DNA from 3 places in the Buttiauxella sp. BIGb0471 genome. Region 2 is predicted to be linked to each of the others. Evidence: predicted binding sites of a transcription regulator. Region 2 holds the regulator's gene; each other region holds the start of a gene.
What was found. Region 2 encodes PurR, which represses purine synthesis genes. Its sites were predicted from a motif close to CANGCAAACGTTTGCNTG; they were not measured.
Positions count from the first base shown of each region.

Region 1: a site for PurR is predicted at 3,566-3,583, ahead of cvpA (colicin V production protein). Genes of this name have one in related genera too.
Region 3: a site for PurR is predicted at 4,294-4,311, ahead of purL (phosphoribosylformylglycinamidine synthase). Genes of this name have one in related genera too.

Region 1 covers NZ_JANUEU010000001.1:239,950-245,333, forward strand. Annotated here, with positions in the region: gene M2371_RS01125 (DedA family protein) at 1-363, shown strand, start outside; gene accD (acetyl-CoA carboxylase, carboxyltransferase subunit beta) at 502-1,422, shown strand; gene folC (bifunctional tetrahydrofolate synthase/dihydrofolate synthase) at 1,489-2,757, shown strand; gene dedD (cell division protein DedD) at 2,747-3,475, shown strand; gene cvpA (colicin V production protein) at 3,641-4,129, shown strand; gene purF (amidophosphoribosyltransferase) at 4,164-5,384, shown strand, end outside.
Region 2 covers NZ_JANUEU010000001.1:949,611-954,994, reverse strand. Annotated here, with positions in the region: gene sodB (superoxide dismutase [Fe]) at 1-387, shown strand, start outside; gene M2371_RS04460 (YnhF family membrane protein) at 427-516, opposite strand; gene purR (HTH-type transcriptional repressor PurR) at 813-1,838, shown strand; gene punR (DNA-binding transcriptional activator PunR) at 1,918-2,847, opposite strand; gene punC (purine nucleoside transporter PunC) at 2,963-4,156, shown strand; gene cfa (cyclopropane fatty acyl phospholipid synthase) at 4,444-5,384, shown strand, end outside.
Region 3 covers NZ_JANUEU010000001.1:27,221-32,604, reverse strand. Annotated here, with positions in the region: gene purL (phosphoribosylformylglycinamidine synthase) at 318-4,205, opposite strand; gene mltF (membrane-bound lytic murein transglycosylase MltF) at 4,476-5,384, shown strand, end outside.

The sequences.
Region 1 (5,384 bases), 710 kb from region 2:
CTATTCAGTAACCCGAACTCTAAAATCTTCCGCCGTAGTTATCTTGATAAAACACACGCTTTTTACGAGCGTCATGGCGGAAAAACGATTATCCTCGCGCGCTTCGTACCGATTGTGCGAACTTTCGCACCGTTTGTCGCAGGCATGGGGCATATGTCTTATCGCCATTTTGCGATGTATAACGTTGCCGGTGCGTTGCTGTGGGTACTGCTGTTTACCTACGCAGGCTACCTGTTCGGCGATTTGCCGATTGTGCAGGAAAACCTGAAATTACTGATTGTGGCGATTATTGTATTGTCGGTATTGCCGGGCGTGGTTGAGATTATTCGCCACAAACGTGCGGCCAAACGCCTGCAAAAGTAACCCCATCGCGCGGTTCGACCACTTTTTTATCCAAAGTCGCGGGCCGTTATGTTTTAATGAGCACCATTTATGGTCTGGGGCAGCTAGTTCTGCCACAGAAAAACTGGCATCGACCAGGTTCAAGCAGAAAGGTCATCAATGAGCTGGATTGAACGAATTCTCAATAAGAGCAATATCACCCCTACCCGTAAGGCGAGTATCCCTGAAGGGGTGTGGACGAAATGCGACAGCTGTGGCCAGGTTCTGTACCGTGCCGAACTGGAACGCAATCTCGAAGTCTGCCCAAAATGCGATCACCACATGCGTATGTCTGCGCGCGATCGCTTGCACAGCCTGTTAGATGAAGGCTCGATGTTTGAATTGGGTAGTGAGCTTGAGCCAAAAGATATCCTCAAGTTCAAAGACTCTAAAAAATATAAAGACCGTCTGGCATCTGCTCAGAAAGAAACCGGCGAGAAAGACGCGCTGGTGGTCATGAAAGGTACGCTCTACAACATGCCAGTTGTGGCTGTGGCGTTTGAGTTTGCTTTCATGGGCGGTTCCATGGGTTCTGTTGTGGGCGCGCGTTTTGTTCGTGCTGTGGAACAGGCTCTGGAAGATAACTGCCCAATGATCTGCTTCTCCGCTTCCGGTGGCGCACGTATGCAAGAAGCGCTGATGTCACTGATGCAGATGGCGAAAACCAGTGCTGCGTTGGCAAAAATGCAGGAACGCGGTCTGCCGTATATTTCGGTTCTGACTGACCCAACAATGGGTGGCGTTTCGGCAAGCTTCGCGATGCTGGGCGATCTGAACATTGCTGAACCAAAAGCTCTGATCGGCTTCGCGGGTCCACGTGTTATCGAGCAAACCGTTCGTGAAAAACTGCCGCCGGGCTTCCAGCGCAGTGAGTTCCTGATTGAAAAAGGGGCGATCGACATGATCGTTCGCCGCCCGGAAATGCGCCTGAAACTGGCAAGCATTCTGGCAAAACTGACAAATCAGCCAGCGCCGAATCCGGAAGAGCCGCGTGAACCGATTGTGGTTCCGGCCGCACCGGAAGAAGGTCACGAGGCCTGATAGTTAATAAGGGCAGGCCAAACAGGTCCTGCCCTTTTTCTTGAACCGTAGCGTAGAGCGGGCATCATGGAAAAAACTCAAACTCCTCAAGCCACGTCGCCCCTGGCCACGTGGCTTTGTTATCTGGAAAACCTCCATTCTAAAACCATCGAGCTTGGCCTTGAGCGCGTAAAAAAAGTTGCCGCAACGCTTGATGTGCTGAACCCCGCGCCAACGGTGTTTACCGTGGCGGGAACCAACGGCAAAGGCACAACCTGCCGTACCCTGGAAAGGGTGTTGATGGCGGCTGGTTACAGCGTCGGTGTTTATAGCTCGCCGCATCTGGTGCGTTACACCGAGCGTGTGCGCGTGCAAAGTGAAGAGCTGGACGAGGCATACCACACGGCGGCATTTGCACAAATTGAAGCCGCGCGTGGCGAGACATCGCTGACCTATTTTGAGTACAGCACCTTGTCGGCGCTACTGTTGTTTAAGCAACTGGCGGTGGATGTGGTGATCCTTGAAGTGGGTCTGGGCGGGCGTCTTGATGCCACCAATATTATCGATGCCGATGTGGCGGTAGTGACCAGTATCGCGCTGGACCACACCGACTGGCTGGGGCCAGATCGTGAAAGCATAGGACGTGAAAAAGCGGGTGTGTTCCGTGGCGGGAAACCAGCAATCGTCGGTGAGCCTGATATGCCGCATACCATTGCCGATGTGGCGACGGAGAAGGGCGCTCAATTGCTGCGCCGTGGCGTGGACTGGTCTTATCACGTTGGTGAGAATAGCTGGAGCTTCAAGGACAGCCAGGGCGAACTGAGCGGATTACCGTTGCCGTTAGTTCCGCAGCCGAATGCGGCGACGGCACTGGCGGCGTTGCGTGCCAGCGAGCTAAATGTCAGCAATGAGGCTATTATTCAAGGCATTAAAGAAGCGACGTTACCGGGGCGATTCCAGGTGATTTCGCGTGAGCCGTTGGTGATCCTTGATGTGGCGCACAACCCTCATGCGGCGGCGTATTTGGCCGGGCGTCTGGAGCAACTTCCAAAACGCGGGCGCGTGTTGGCCGTTATCGGGATGCTGCATGACAAAGACATCGCGGGCACGTTGGCATGTTTGTCGCCTCAGGTTGATAGCTGGTATTGTGCTCCATTAGAAGGCCCACGCGGTGCCACGGCGGAACAACTGATTGAACATCTCGGTCAGGGCGAAGTCTATGGCAGTGTGGAGCAAGCCTGGCGTGCCGCAATGAAGGCCGCCACAGAAAATGATACCGTGCTGGTGTGTGGTTCATTTCATACAGTAGCCCACGTAATGGAAGCGTTGGACGCGGAGAAAGCAGGTGGCGAGTAAGTTTCAAAATCGATTAGTCGGAACCATTATTCTGGTCGCACTGGGGGTCATTATCCTGCCAGGGCTGCTTGATGGTCAGAAAAAGCATTATCAGGACGAGTTTGCAGCGATTCCTTTGGTTCCAAAACCGGGTGACACCGATGAGCCAGACATGCTGCCTGCCGCGACTCAGGCACTGCCTTCGCAACCCCCTGAAGGGGCGGCCGAAGAGGTGAGAGCAGGCACAGCGGCAGCACCTGGACTTGATATCGCTTCTTTGCCTGGGGACGGAGCTGCGGGTATTGATGAAGTGCCTGTCAGCCGTGAGCAGCCGAAGCCAAAACCTGTGGCTGAGAAACCAAAACCTAAGCCGGTTGAAAAACCACAGAGCAAAGCTTCCGTTGATCAAACCGAAGAACGTCTGGCAATGATGAACGAACAGCCTCCGGAGCCTGCAAAACCAGCGAAGCAAGAAACTGCCGAGCAAGCACCGACCGGCAAAGCTTACGTCGTGCAACTGGGTGCCTTGAAGAATGCCGACAAAGTGAATGAAATTGTTGGTAAACTACGCGGCGCTGGGTTCCGTGCTTATACCTCACCGTCAACGCCAGTTCAGGGTAAAGTCACCCGAATTCTGGTAGGGCCGGATGCCTCGAAAGACAAACTTAAGTCTTCATTGGGCGAGCTAAATTCGCTTTCCGGGCTGAATGGTGTGGTGATGACTTACACGGCCAGATAAACCCGCATAGGCGGGATTTAGGGCAAATTTTTAATGGCGTTGAGCATTTTTTCAACGCCATTATTTATTTACGCGAGGGAAGGAAATCCCTACGCAAACGTTTTCTTTTTCTGTTAGAATGCGCCCCGAACTGGACGTCAGGGCGATTTGTCGTGGGATTTGTTCATGGTTTGGATAGATTACGCCATCATTGCGGTCATCGGCTTTTCGGCTCTGATTAGTGTTATTCGTGGGTTTGTGCGTGAAGCGTTATCGCTAGTAACCTGGGGCTGTGCTTTCTTTGTCGCCAGTCATTACTACACTTACCTTTCTGTCTGGTTCACTGGCTTTGAAGACGAACTGGTACGTAATGGAATAGCTATCGCGATACTGTTTATCGCGACACTCATCGTCGGTGCGATAGTCAATTATGTGATTAGCGCGCTGGTTGAGAAAACCGGCCTGTCGGGTACAGACAGGGTGTTGGGGATTTGCTTTGGTGCGTTACGTGGAGCACTGATCGTCGCCGCCATTCTGTTCTTTCTTGATACGTTCACTGGTTTTTCCAAGAGTGACGACTGGCAAAAGTCGCAGCTTATCCCGCAATTCAGTTTCATCATCAGATGGTTTTTTGACTATCTGCAAAGCTCGTCAAGTTTCTTGCCCCGGCCATAAGGCAGGGGTTGTGGCTTAATGAGGAAAAGACAACATGTGCGGTATTGTCGGTATCGCCGGTTTTATGCCGGTAAACCAGTCTATCTATGACGCGTTAACGGTGCTTCAACACCGTGGGCAGGATGCCGCAGGCATCGTCACCATTGATGCCTTAAATTGTTTTCGTCTGCGTAAAGCCAATGGGCTGGTGAGCGATGTGTTCGGTGCCATTCACATGCAACGCTTGCAGGGAAACATGGGTATCGGCCACGTACGTTACCCGACTGCGGGTAGCTCTAGCGCTTCTGAAGCCCAACCTTTCTACGTTAACTCTCCGTACGGCATTACTCTTGCACACAACGGCAATCTGACTAACGCCCACGAACTGCGCCAAAAGTTGTTCGAAGAAAAGCGTCGTCACATTAACACCACTTCCGATTCTGAAATCCTGCTCAATGTTTTTGCCAGCGAGCTGGATAACTTCCGCAACTATCCGCTGGAAGCAGACAACATTTTCGCCGCGATTGCCGCAACCAACCGCCAGATTCGTGGTGCGTACGCTTGTGTCGCGATGATTATCGGCCACGGTATGGTGGCGTTCCGCGACCCTAACGGTATTCGTCCGTTGGTGATGGGCAAGCGCGATTTGAATGATGGCCGCACCGAATATATGGTGGCCTCCGAAAGCGTCGCCCTTGATACGCTGGGCTTTGAGTTCCTGCGCGATGTTGCGCCGGGCGAAGCGGTGTACATCACCGAAAAAGGCCAGTTGTTCACACGCCAGTGTGCTGACAACCCGACCAGCAATCCATGCCTGTTCGAGTACGTTTACTTTGCGCGCCCGGACTCGTTCATCGACAAAATTTCCGTTTACAGCGCCCGCGTTGAAATGGGTAAAAAGCTCGGTGAGAAAATTGCTCGCGAATGGGAAGATTTGGATATCGACGTGGTTATCCCGATTCCAGAAACATCCTGCGATATCGCGCTGGAAATCGCCCGTATTCTCGACAAGCCGTACCGTCAGGGTTTTGTGAAAAACCGCTACGTAGGCCGCACGTTCATCATGCCAGGCCAGCAACTGCGTCGTAAATCTGTGCGTCGTAAACTGAATGCTAACCGCGCTGAGTTCCGCGATAAGAACGTGCTGCTGGTGGATGACTCCATCGTGCGCGGCACCACTTCTGAGCAAATTATCGAGATGGCACGTGAGGCCGGTGCGAAGAAAGTTTACCTCGCGTCAGCGGCACCGGAAATTCGTTTCCCGAATGTGTACGGC
Region 2 (5,384 bases):
AACAACGCAGCACAGGTGTGGAACCACACATTCTACTGGAATTGCCTGGCACCAAACGCAGGTGGCGAGCCAACAGGCGCACTGCTGGAAGCCATCAATAAATCTTTCGGTAGCTTTGCTGAGTTCAAACAGCAGTTTACCGACGCGGCTATCAAAAACTTTGGCGCGGGTTGGACCTGGCTGGTTAAGCAAGAAGATGGCGCATTAGCTATCGTTTCAACGTCTAATGCCGGCACCCCGCTGACCACTGCGGCAAAACCGCTGTTGACGGTAGACGTATGGGAACATGCTTACTACATCGACTACCGTAATGCTCGTGCAGGCTACCTTGAGCATTTCTGGGCGCTGGTAAACTGGGAATTTGTTGCGAAGAATCTGGCAGCGTAATACCTAAATGATATGGGCCGCGATTGCGGCCCATTTTAATCAGTGCAGTACGGCGGTTAGCGCGCCACATACGATCAGTGCCAGAACAATAACCGTTGTGGTGATTGAAAATTTCAAATCTGTACTCATCAATAAACTCCTTTTAATTACCTTACAATCGGTGTGTCAGAGTGATTTTCCCACAACCAGAAATAAAAATCCTCCTGGTTTTAACCTGATATCGCTTTTCCCTCTTCCACTTTTCTTCCGGATAGGCCAAAATCCCTCGCTAATTTATTGCGTACCATCAATTCTATGCCCTCCTTCCGTTTTATGTCGCAATCCCGGCATACCCGCAACCCAAACGTTGCCTCAGGAGTCAGTGTACGCAAACGTTTAACATATTAGTTATCAGGAGTTTACGATATGGCCTGGAGTGAAATTTAATGGCGACAATCAAGGACGTGGCGAAGCGCGCAAACGTTTCCACTACAACCGTATCACATGTGATTAACAAAACTCGCTTTGTGGCGGAAGAGACTCGCAATGCGGTCTGGGCGGCAATCAAAGAATTGCACTATTCACCCAGTGCCGTCGCACGCAGTCTTAAAGTTAATCACACCAAAACGATTGGTCTGCTTGCCACTTCCAGCGAAGCCCCTTATTTCGCCGAGATCATCGAAGCCGTGGAAAATAGCTGCTTTGAAAAAGGCTATACCCTGATTCTGGGCAATGCGCACAACAACTTTGAAAAACAGCGCGCTTATTTATCAATGATGGCGCAAAAGCGCGTCGATGGTCTGCTGGTGATGTGTTCTGAGTATCCGGAATCACTGCTGACCATGCTCGAAGAATATCGCCATATCCCAATGGTGGTGATGGACTGGGGCGAAGCTCGCGCAGACTTCACCGACTCTGTGGTCGATAACGCGTTCCACGGCGGTTATCTGGCCGGGCGTTATTTGATTGAACGTGGCCACCGTGAAATTGGCGCCATTCCGGGCCAAATGGAACGTAACACCGGCGGCGGTCGTCATGCAGGCTTTATGAAAGCGCTGGAAGAAGCCGGTATCGCCATTCCAGAAAACTGGATTGTTCAGGGCGACTTTGAGCCAGAGTCTGGCTACCGTGCGATGCAGCAGATCCTCGGCCAGTCTCATCGTCCAACGGCAGTATTCTGTGGCGGGGATATTATGGCAATGGGCGCGATTTGTGCCGCTGATGAAATGGGTCTGCGTGTGCCGCAGGATATTTCAATTATTGGCTACGATAACGTGCGTAACGCCCGTTTCTTCTCGCCAGCCCTGACCACCATTCACCAGCCAAAAGATTCGTTGGGTGAAACGGCGTTTAACATGTTGCTGGACAGAATCGTCAACAAACGCGAAGAGTCGCAGTCCATTGAAGTGCATCCGCGCCTGATTGAACGCCGCTCCGTAGCCGACGGCCCGTTCCGCGATTACCGCCGCTAAAATAGCGTAGGTCGTACAGCAGCGTCATCCGACAGTTCTGACGTAAATGGTGGATGACGCCTACGGCTTATCCACCCTACTAACTCTGTGAATCAGCGCTGTCAGGCTCCTGCAACCACTCCTGATTCATCGTCTCACTATCTCCCAGATAATCTAATAACCAGGCTAGCGCGGGTGACGCATCATTTTGCTTCCACGTCAGGCAACACGCGGCATCCGGGAATGGGTTATCCAGCGTCAGCTCGCACCATTTACCAGAATCTACCCACGGTCTGGCGATATGCAATGGCACCATACCGATACACAAACCTGCACTCAGGCAATCGGAACCCGACTCCCAGTCTGGCACCACTACACGCCGCTGGTTATCCAGCAGCCAGGTAATACGTTTTGGTAAGGAACGCGAGGTATCTTCCAGAACCAGCGACGGCCAGGCACGTAAGTCGTCATCACTTAATGTACCGCCTTGTACCGCCAGGGGATGATTTGCAGCCACCACGCAACGCCAGCTCAGTGTCCCCATGTCCCGGAAGGCAAAACGCCCACCGACAGGAATGGCCTGCGTTGCGCCAATCGCAACTTCAACGCGCCCATCCGCCAGCGCGTCCCACACACCGTTAAACACTTCCTGATAAATATGCAGCTCGATATCCGGGAAATGACGGTAGAAATCCAACACCAGCTGGCGCGTGCGCTCCGGTTTTACAATATTATCGACCGCAATCGCCAGGTGTCCGCGCCATCCATTTGCGATCTGCTGGCACTGCTGCCGTGTCGTCATCATTTTTTTGATAACAGAGCGCCCTTCCTTCAAAAAAAAGACGCCTGCGGGGGTTAATTCGACATCACGATGACGGCGTTCAAACAGTGGAACTGCCAACCACTCTTCCAATTGCCGTACCGTATAGCTGATGGCAGACGGAACGCGGTGCAACTCTTGTGCGGCACCGCTGAAACTGCCATTGCGCGCCACCGCATCTATCACTTCCAGCGAATATTCAGACCACATTTTTCTGCTCACAAATTTTTTGAACGCAATAGACAAATATTAGCGTTTCACAAGCGTAATTGCACTCCGTACACTCTCGCGGCAATCAACCTGCAAGATAAATCAAGAGAAAAACATGCAACCATCAAAAGGATTTCTTATCTGGCTGGCCGGATTAAGTGTGCTGGGGTTCCTCGCCACAGACATGTATCTGCCTGCTTTCGCGGCTATTCAGCAAGATTTACAGACCGATGCTTCCGCGGTGAGCGCAAGCCTGAGTTTGTTCCTTGCTGGATTTGCGTTCGCCCAGTTAATGTGGGGGCCGCTGTCTGACCATTTCGGCCGCAAACCTGTGTTACTGGCCGGGTTGAGTATGTTTGCCATCGGTTGTATCGGCATGTTGTGGGTCGAAAGCGCCACCGCGCTGCTGGTCCTGCGCTTTGTACAGGCCGTTGGCGTGTGTTCTGCGGCGGTGAGCTGGCAGGCACTGGTGACAGATTACTACCCGGCAAACCGCGCAAATCGTATTTTCGCAACAATTATGCCGCTGGTTGGTTTGTCTCCGGCACTGGCACCGCTGCTCGGTAGCTGGATTTTGACTCACTTCGACTGGCAGGCGATTTTCGCGACCCTGTTTGCTATCACCCTGGTGTTGATGATCCCTACGCTGCGCCTGAAACCACGGACTCAGCATCATCCGCAAACTGAAGACAACAAAGTCAGCTTTATGTCGTTGCTGCGCAATCGCGTATATAGCGGCAACGTATTGATTTATGCCGCGTGTTCCGCAAGCTTCTTTGCCTGGTTGACCGGTTCCCCATTCATCCTGAACGATATGGGTTACAGCCCGGCGGCAATCGGCCTGAGCTACGTGCCACAAACCATTGCCTTCCTGATTGGCGGTTACGGTTGTCGCAGCGCACTGCAAAAATGGAACGGCAAGCAAATGCTGCCCTGGCTGCTGGCTTTATATACGCTGAGTATTTTCGGCACCTGGGCGGTTTCGATAAGCGGTCACGCGACCCTGACGCTGCTGCTGATCCCATTCTGTATCATGGCAATAGCCAACGGCGCAATTTACCCCATTGTTGTCGCTTCCGCACTGTTGCCGTTCCCACAGGCCACGGGTAAAGCCGCTGCGCTGCAAAACACGCTGCAATTGGGCCTGTGCTTCCTGGCAAGTTTGATGGTGTCCTGGCTTGTGGCAACGCCGCTGCTGACGACCACCAGCGTGATGCTGGTGACCATTGCGCTGGCAATGTTAGGTTATCTGATGCAGCGCCGTAAAAATGCAGAGGTCTGGCAACCTGCTGAATCCGATGCGCATTAATGATATTAGTGAATAACTTAGCGTGCTAACAATATTTCATTGAATCACTAAACAGGCGAGCCTATACTCATTAACGGCTCGGTTGTCAGCACAATTATAATGAAATCGTGACGGGAGCCTTTGTGCTCCCGTTTGTTGTTTTGAGAGCTTTTTTTTGTGGGCACTCGCCCCTTTCTCTGTTCTACGTCGGATATCAGGCTCACGGTTTTTTCCGTGACATTTCTCACATGCCCAAAATAGCGTCTACGCTGTTTGAAGGTTCCTCACACACTGGTGATGGAGAAGCTATGAGTTCATCGTGTATAGAAGAAGTCAGCATAAGAAATAACCCGTGGTATCGAATTGTTAACGAAATGCTTGCTAAAGCCGGTGTGGAAATCAACGGCCCGCGCCCTTTCGATATCCAGGTTAAGCACCCCGATTTTTTTAAACGCGTCCTGCGAGAGGGTTCACTCGGGCTGGGTGAAAGCTATATGGACGGTTGGTGGGACTGCGAGCGTCTGGATATATTTTTCAATAATGCCATTCGTGCAGGACTCGAGGATCAACTTCCCCGCCATTTAAAAGACACGCTACGCATTGCCGCTGCCCGGATAATGAATCTGCAATCAAAAAAACGCGCCTGGATTGTTGGCAAAGAACATTACGATCTCGGCAACGATTTATTTAGCCGCATGCTTGACGAGCATATGCAATATTCCTGTGGTTACTGGAAAGAAGCCACCACGCTCAGCGATGCGCAGAACGCCAAACTAAAAATGATCTGCGATAAACTGCAACTGGAACCAGGGATGACGCTGCTGGATATTGGTTGCGGTTGGGGTGGTCTTGCGCAATATGCTGCCCGACATTACGGTGTCGCGGTGCACGGTGTCACGATCTCTGCCGAACAACAAAAAATGGCGCAGGAACGGTGTGCGGGTCTTGATGTCACTATTTTGCTGCAAGACTATCGCGAACTGGATATGCAATTTGACCGCATTGTTTCCGTCGGCATGTTTGAACATGTCGGGCCAAAAAACTATGCCACCTATTTTAGTGTCGTCGACCGTAATCTGAAACCGGAAGGGATTTTCCTGCTGCACACCATTGGTTCCAATAAAACCAATAACAGCGTGGATCCGTGGATTGATAAATATATCTTCCCGAATGGCTGTCTGCCGTCGGTGTGCCAAATTGCACAATCCAGTGAAAAGCATTTCGTGATGGAAGACTGGCATAACTTTGG
Region 3 (5,384 bases), 920 kb from region 2:
TATGTAGCACAACCCTTGCGGGGGCTGACATAGGAGGGTGAATGAGCCACTGCGCAGTATTATGCATACTATGTGCCATGTTTGCTACAAATAATGCATGCCAATGTTTCTATTATGTTTATTTGTTTAATCACTCACACTGCAAACTGATTGTTTTTCAACCGTAACGTCGCTATTTAGCAACACTTAAATTTCATATTTTATATATCAATTAAAATCAATATGTTAAGTGTCGCAAATTAGAGACACACCAAGAGAGCTATTGTCGGGAAATGGTGACAAAAAAATCCCTGCCGAAGCAGGGATTCCACAACAACTTAACCGAGTTGCTTACGCGCATTACGGAAAATGCGTATCCACGGGCTATCCTCGCCCCACTCTTCCGGGTGCCACGAGTTACTTACGGTACGGAACACACGCTCAGGGTGCGGCATCATAATGGTCACGCGCCCGCTTTCGTTGGTCACCGCAGTAATACCGTTCGGGGAACCGTTCGGGTTCGCCGGGTAGTTTTGCGTAACTTTACCGAAGTTGTCGATAAAGCGCAGTGCCACCAGCCCTTTGCTTTCCAGCGCTGCCAGATGCGCCGCATCACGCACTTCAACATGCCCTTCGCCGTGAGAAACCGCGATTGGCATGTGGGAGCCGACCATGCCTTGCAGCAGTAAAGACGGGCTTGAGGTGACTTCTACCAGACTGAAGCGCGCTTCAAAGCGGTCTGAATGGTTACGCACAAAGCGCGGCCACAGGTCGCTTCCAGGAATCAGTTCGCGCAGGTTCGACATCATCTGGCAACCATTACACACACCCAACGCCAGAGTTTGTGGGCGATGGAAGAAGGTTTCGAACTCATCACGCACGCGAGAGTTAAACAGAATGGATTTCGCCCATCCTTCGCCAGCACCCAGTACGTCGCCGTAAGAGAAGCCGCCACACGCCACCAGCGCCTGGAAATCTTCCAGACCACGACGGCCAGCCAGTAAATCACTCATGTGTACGTCGATGGCATCAAAGCCCGCGCGGTGGAAGGCGGCCGCCATTTCAACGTGGGAGTTAACGCCCTGCTCGCGCAGTACAGCCACTTTCGGACGCGCGCCTTTGGCGATAAACGGTGCGGCGATATCTTCTTTAATATCGAAGCTCAGTTTAACGTTCAGGCCAGGATCGTTGTCATTGGCTTTCGCTTCATGTTCTTGATCTGCACATTCCGGGTTATCGCGCAGACGCTGCATCTGCCAGGTGGTTTCTGCCCACCACATGCGAAGCGTGGTGCGGCTTTCGCTAAATACCGCATGACCATCGGCGGTCAGTGTGAAACGGTCCCCTGCCACGGCTTTACCGAGGAAGTGAACGCAATCCGCAAGACCGTGGTCTGCCAACGTTTTCTCAACGGCGGCACGATCGGCTGCTTTCACCTGGATTACTGCACCTAACTCTTCATTGAAGAGTGCTGCCAGATGGTCTTTGCCAAGTGCGGCAATATCCGCTTCCACGCCGCAGTGACCAGCGAATGCCATCTCTGCAAGCGTAACCAACAGACCACCATCAGAACGGTCGTGGTAAGCCAGCAGTTTTTGCTCGGCCACCAGCGCCTGAATCGCGTTGAAGAAGCCTTTCAGTTGTTCGGCGCTGCGAACGTCAGCAGGTTTGTCGCCCAACTGGCGGTAAACCTGAGAAAGCGCAGTAGCGCCCAACGCGTTATGACCCGCACCTAAATCAATAAGCAACAAGGCGTTATCTTCGGTTTGCAGCTGTGGCGTTACGGTGCGGCGCACATCTTCAACACGGGCAAATGCGGTGATCACCAGCGACAGCGGAGAGGTCATCTCGCGTTGCTCGGTGCCTTCCTGCCAGCGGGTTTTCATCGACATAGAGTCTTTGCCGACTGGAATTGTCAGGCCAAGCGTCGGGCAAAGTTCTTCGCCCACGGCTTTCACCGCTTCGTACAGGCCAGCGTCCTCACCCGGATGACCGGCTGCGGACATCCAGTTTGCTGAGAGTTTAATACGGTTGAGTGCACCAATTTGCGTAGCCGCAATGTTGGTCAACGCTTCACCGACCGCCAGGCGACCTGATGCTGCGAAGTCCAGCAACGCGACCGGCGCACGTTCGCCCAGAGACATCGCTTCGCCGTAATAGCTATCCAGACTTGCAGTCGTGACTGCACAGTTAGCCACCGGGATCTGCCACGGGCCAACCATTTGATCACGCGCGACCATGCCGGTAACCGAACGGTCGCCGATGGTCACGAGGAACGTTTTTTCCGCAACCGTTGGCAAATGCAGCACACGGTTTACTGCATCAGCAATCGTGATGTTACGGCAATCCAGCGCATCGCCCTTCGCTTTCAGTGTTTCAACGTTGCGTTCCATTTTCGGCGTTTTACCGAGCAGCACATCCAGCGGCATATCAATCGGCTGGTTTTCGAAATGGCTATCGTTAAGCGTCAGATGTTTTTCTTCCGTGGCTTCGCCGATAACGGCATATGGCGCACGTTCACGGCGGCACAGTTCGTCAAACAGCGGCAACTGGTCTGGAGCAACGGCCAGAACATAACGTTCCTGGGATTCGTTACACCACACTTCCAGCGGGCTCATGCCCGGCTCATCGTTCAGGATATCGCGCAGCTCAAAACGGCCACCGCGACCACCGTCACTCACCAACTCAGGCATGGCGTTGGAAAGGCCACCCGCGCCCACGTCGTGAATAAACAGGATCGGGTTGGCATCGCCCAACTCCCAGCAGCGGTCGATGACTTCCTGGCAACGGCGTTCCATTTCTGGGTTGTCGCGCTGTACGGAAGCAAAATCGAGATCCGCATCAGACTGGCCTGAAGCCATAGAAGAAGCTGCGCCGCCGCCCAGGCCAATGTTCATTGATGGACCGCCGAGGACGATAAGTTTCGCGCCCACGGTGATTTCGCCTTTCTGCACATGATCGGCGCGAATGTTGCCGATACCGCCCGCCAGCATGATTGGCTTGTGGTAGCCGCGCAGTTCGACGCCGTTGTGGCTGTTAACTTGCTCTTCGTAGGTACGGAAGTAGCCAGTCAGCGCCGGACGACCAAATTCGTTGTTAAATGCCGCACCGCCCAGAGGGCCGTCGGTCATGATATCCAGCGCGGTCACAATGCGATCGGGCTTGCCGAAATCTTCTTCCCATGGCTGTTCAAAGCTTGGAATACGCAAGTTAGAAACCGAGAAGCCCACCAGACCTGCTTTTGGTTTTGCACCACGGCCCGTTGCGCCTTCATCACGGATTTCGCCACCTGAACCGGTCGCCGCACCCGGCCACGGGGAAATCGCGGTTGGGTGGTTGTGGGTTTCAACTTTCATCAGGATATGTGCGTCTTCCTGGTGATAGTCGTAACGGCCCGCTTCGTGGTCGGCAAAGAAGCGCCCAACCTGTGAGCCTTCCATGACTGCGGCGTTATCTTTATAAGCCGATAACACGTAGTCAGGCGTTTTCTCAAAGGTGTTTTTAATCATTTTGAACAGCGATTTAGGCTGTTCCACGCCGTCAATAATCCAGTCGGCGTTAAAAATCTTATGGCGGCAATGTTCGGAGTTAGCCTGCGCGAACATATACAGCTCGATGTCATTCGGGTTGCGCCCCAGTTTGGTGAACGCATCCTGCAAGTAGTCGATTTCATCTTCTGCTAAAGCCAGCCCTAAACGGATGTTGGCTTCAACCAGCGCTTCGCGGCCCTGCGTTAACAGGTCAACGCTTTGCACTGGGGCAGGCGTGTGATGAGAGAACAGTTGCTGCGCATCGTCCAGCGCACCAAACACGCTTTCCATCATGCGGTCGTGCAGCAACGCGGCAACTTCCTGGCGCTGTGCATCGGTCAATGTGCTGGCAGTGATGTAATACGCCACGCCGCGTTCAAGGCGCTTAACTTTGGCCAGATCGCAGTTGTGGGCAATATCGGTGGCTTTGGAGGACCAGGGTGAGATGGTACCAGGACGCGGCGTAACCAGAATCAGGTTGCCAGTCGGGGCGTGGTCGGCAAGGGTTGGACCATATTTCAACAACCGTTGCAGGCGGGCGTGCTCTTCAGCCGTCAGCGGCGCCTCGAGATCGGCAAAGTGAATATACTCGGCATAAATGTCGCTGACCGGAAGGTTGGCGTCATTAAAGCGGGCCAGTAATTTGTTAATACGAAATGCCGATAAAGCGGGCGAACCACGCAGAATTTCCATCATCAAAGATCTCTCGTCTTCGAAACGCCAGGGGGACGCTTCAGTGGGCGCAAGGGGAAAACGGGCGCCATTATAGAGAATCCGCCGCCATGACGAAACCGTTTGCGTATAAATAAACGCATTAGTTTTCACTGATGGAAATTTAATCAGAAATGTTGAATATGTTGCACAGTGGCGTTTTGTTAAGCAAAATGCGCCACACCTTTTGGGAGCACCTCCACTTTTGAAGCCTGTTGTTAGCGAAAACTCTACGCCTCGTTGCAGATTAACTATTTGAAAAGATTTAAGATTAATTATCTGCTTATCGGTGCCGTAACCGTGTTGCTGGCAGTGGCGCTCTGGCCCTCCATTCCCTGGTTCGGACAAGCCGAAAACCGTATCGCCGCCATTCAGGCGCGGGGGGTTTTGCGCGTCAGTACAATTCAATCACCTTTGACTTATACCCAGTATCAGGGAAAAGAAATTGGTCTCGATTATGAGATGGCCGAACAATTTGCCCGTTACCTTGGCGTGAAGCTGGAAGTGACCGTTCGTCCGAATATTCAAGAGCTGTTTGATGACATTGATAATGACAAAGCCGATGTGATTGCAGCAGGCCTGGTCTACAACACTCAACGCAGCCAGCATTACCAGGCGGGGCCAGCCTACTATTCCGTTTCACAGCAGATGGTTTATCGCATGGGTAGCCCGCGCCCTAAAACATTGGCTGGCGTTAAAGAGAACCAGTTGGTGCTTTCGCCAGGCGTGACCTCGCTCAATGCATTGAAAAAGCTTAAAGAAGAGAAGTACCCAGATTTGAGCTGGCGTATCGACGAAAGGCACAGCAGCACGGAACTGTTGCAACAAGTTGTCGACGGGAAGATCGCTTTTACGATTGCAGATTCCGTCGCGATAAGCACTTTCCAGCGCGTTCATCCGCAACTTGCCGTCGCTCTGGATGTGACTGATGAGCAGCCCGTGACGTGGTTTAGCGCGCTGGATGGCGATGATAGCCTTTCTGCGGCCCTTCTCGACTTTTATAACAAGCTGAACAGCGACGGGACTTTTGCTCGCCTGGAAGAGAAATATCTTGGCCACGTTGGGGATTTTGATTATGTCGATACCCGCACGTTCCTCAAAGCCGTGGATTCCGTGTTGCCTGAGCTTCAGCCATTATTCGAAAAATATGCCACTGAAATAGAC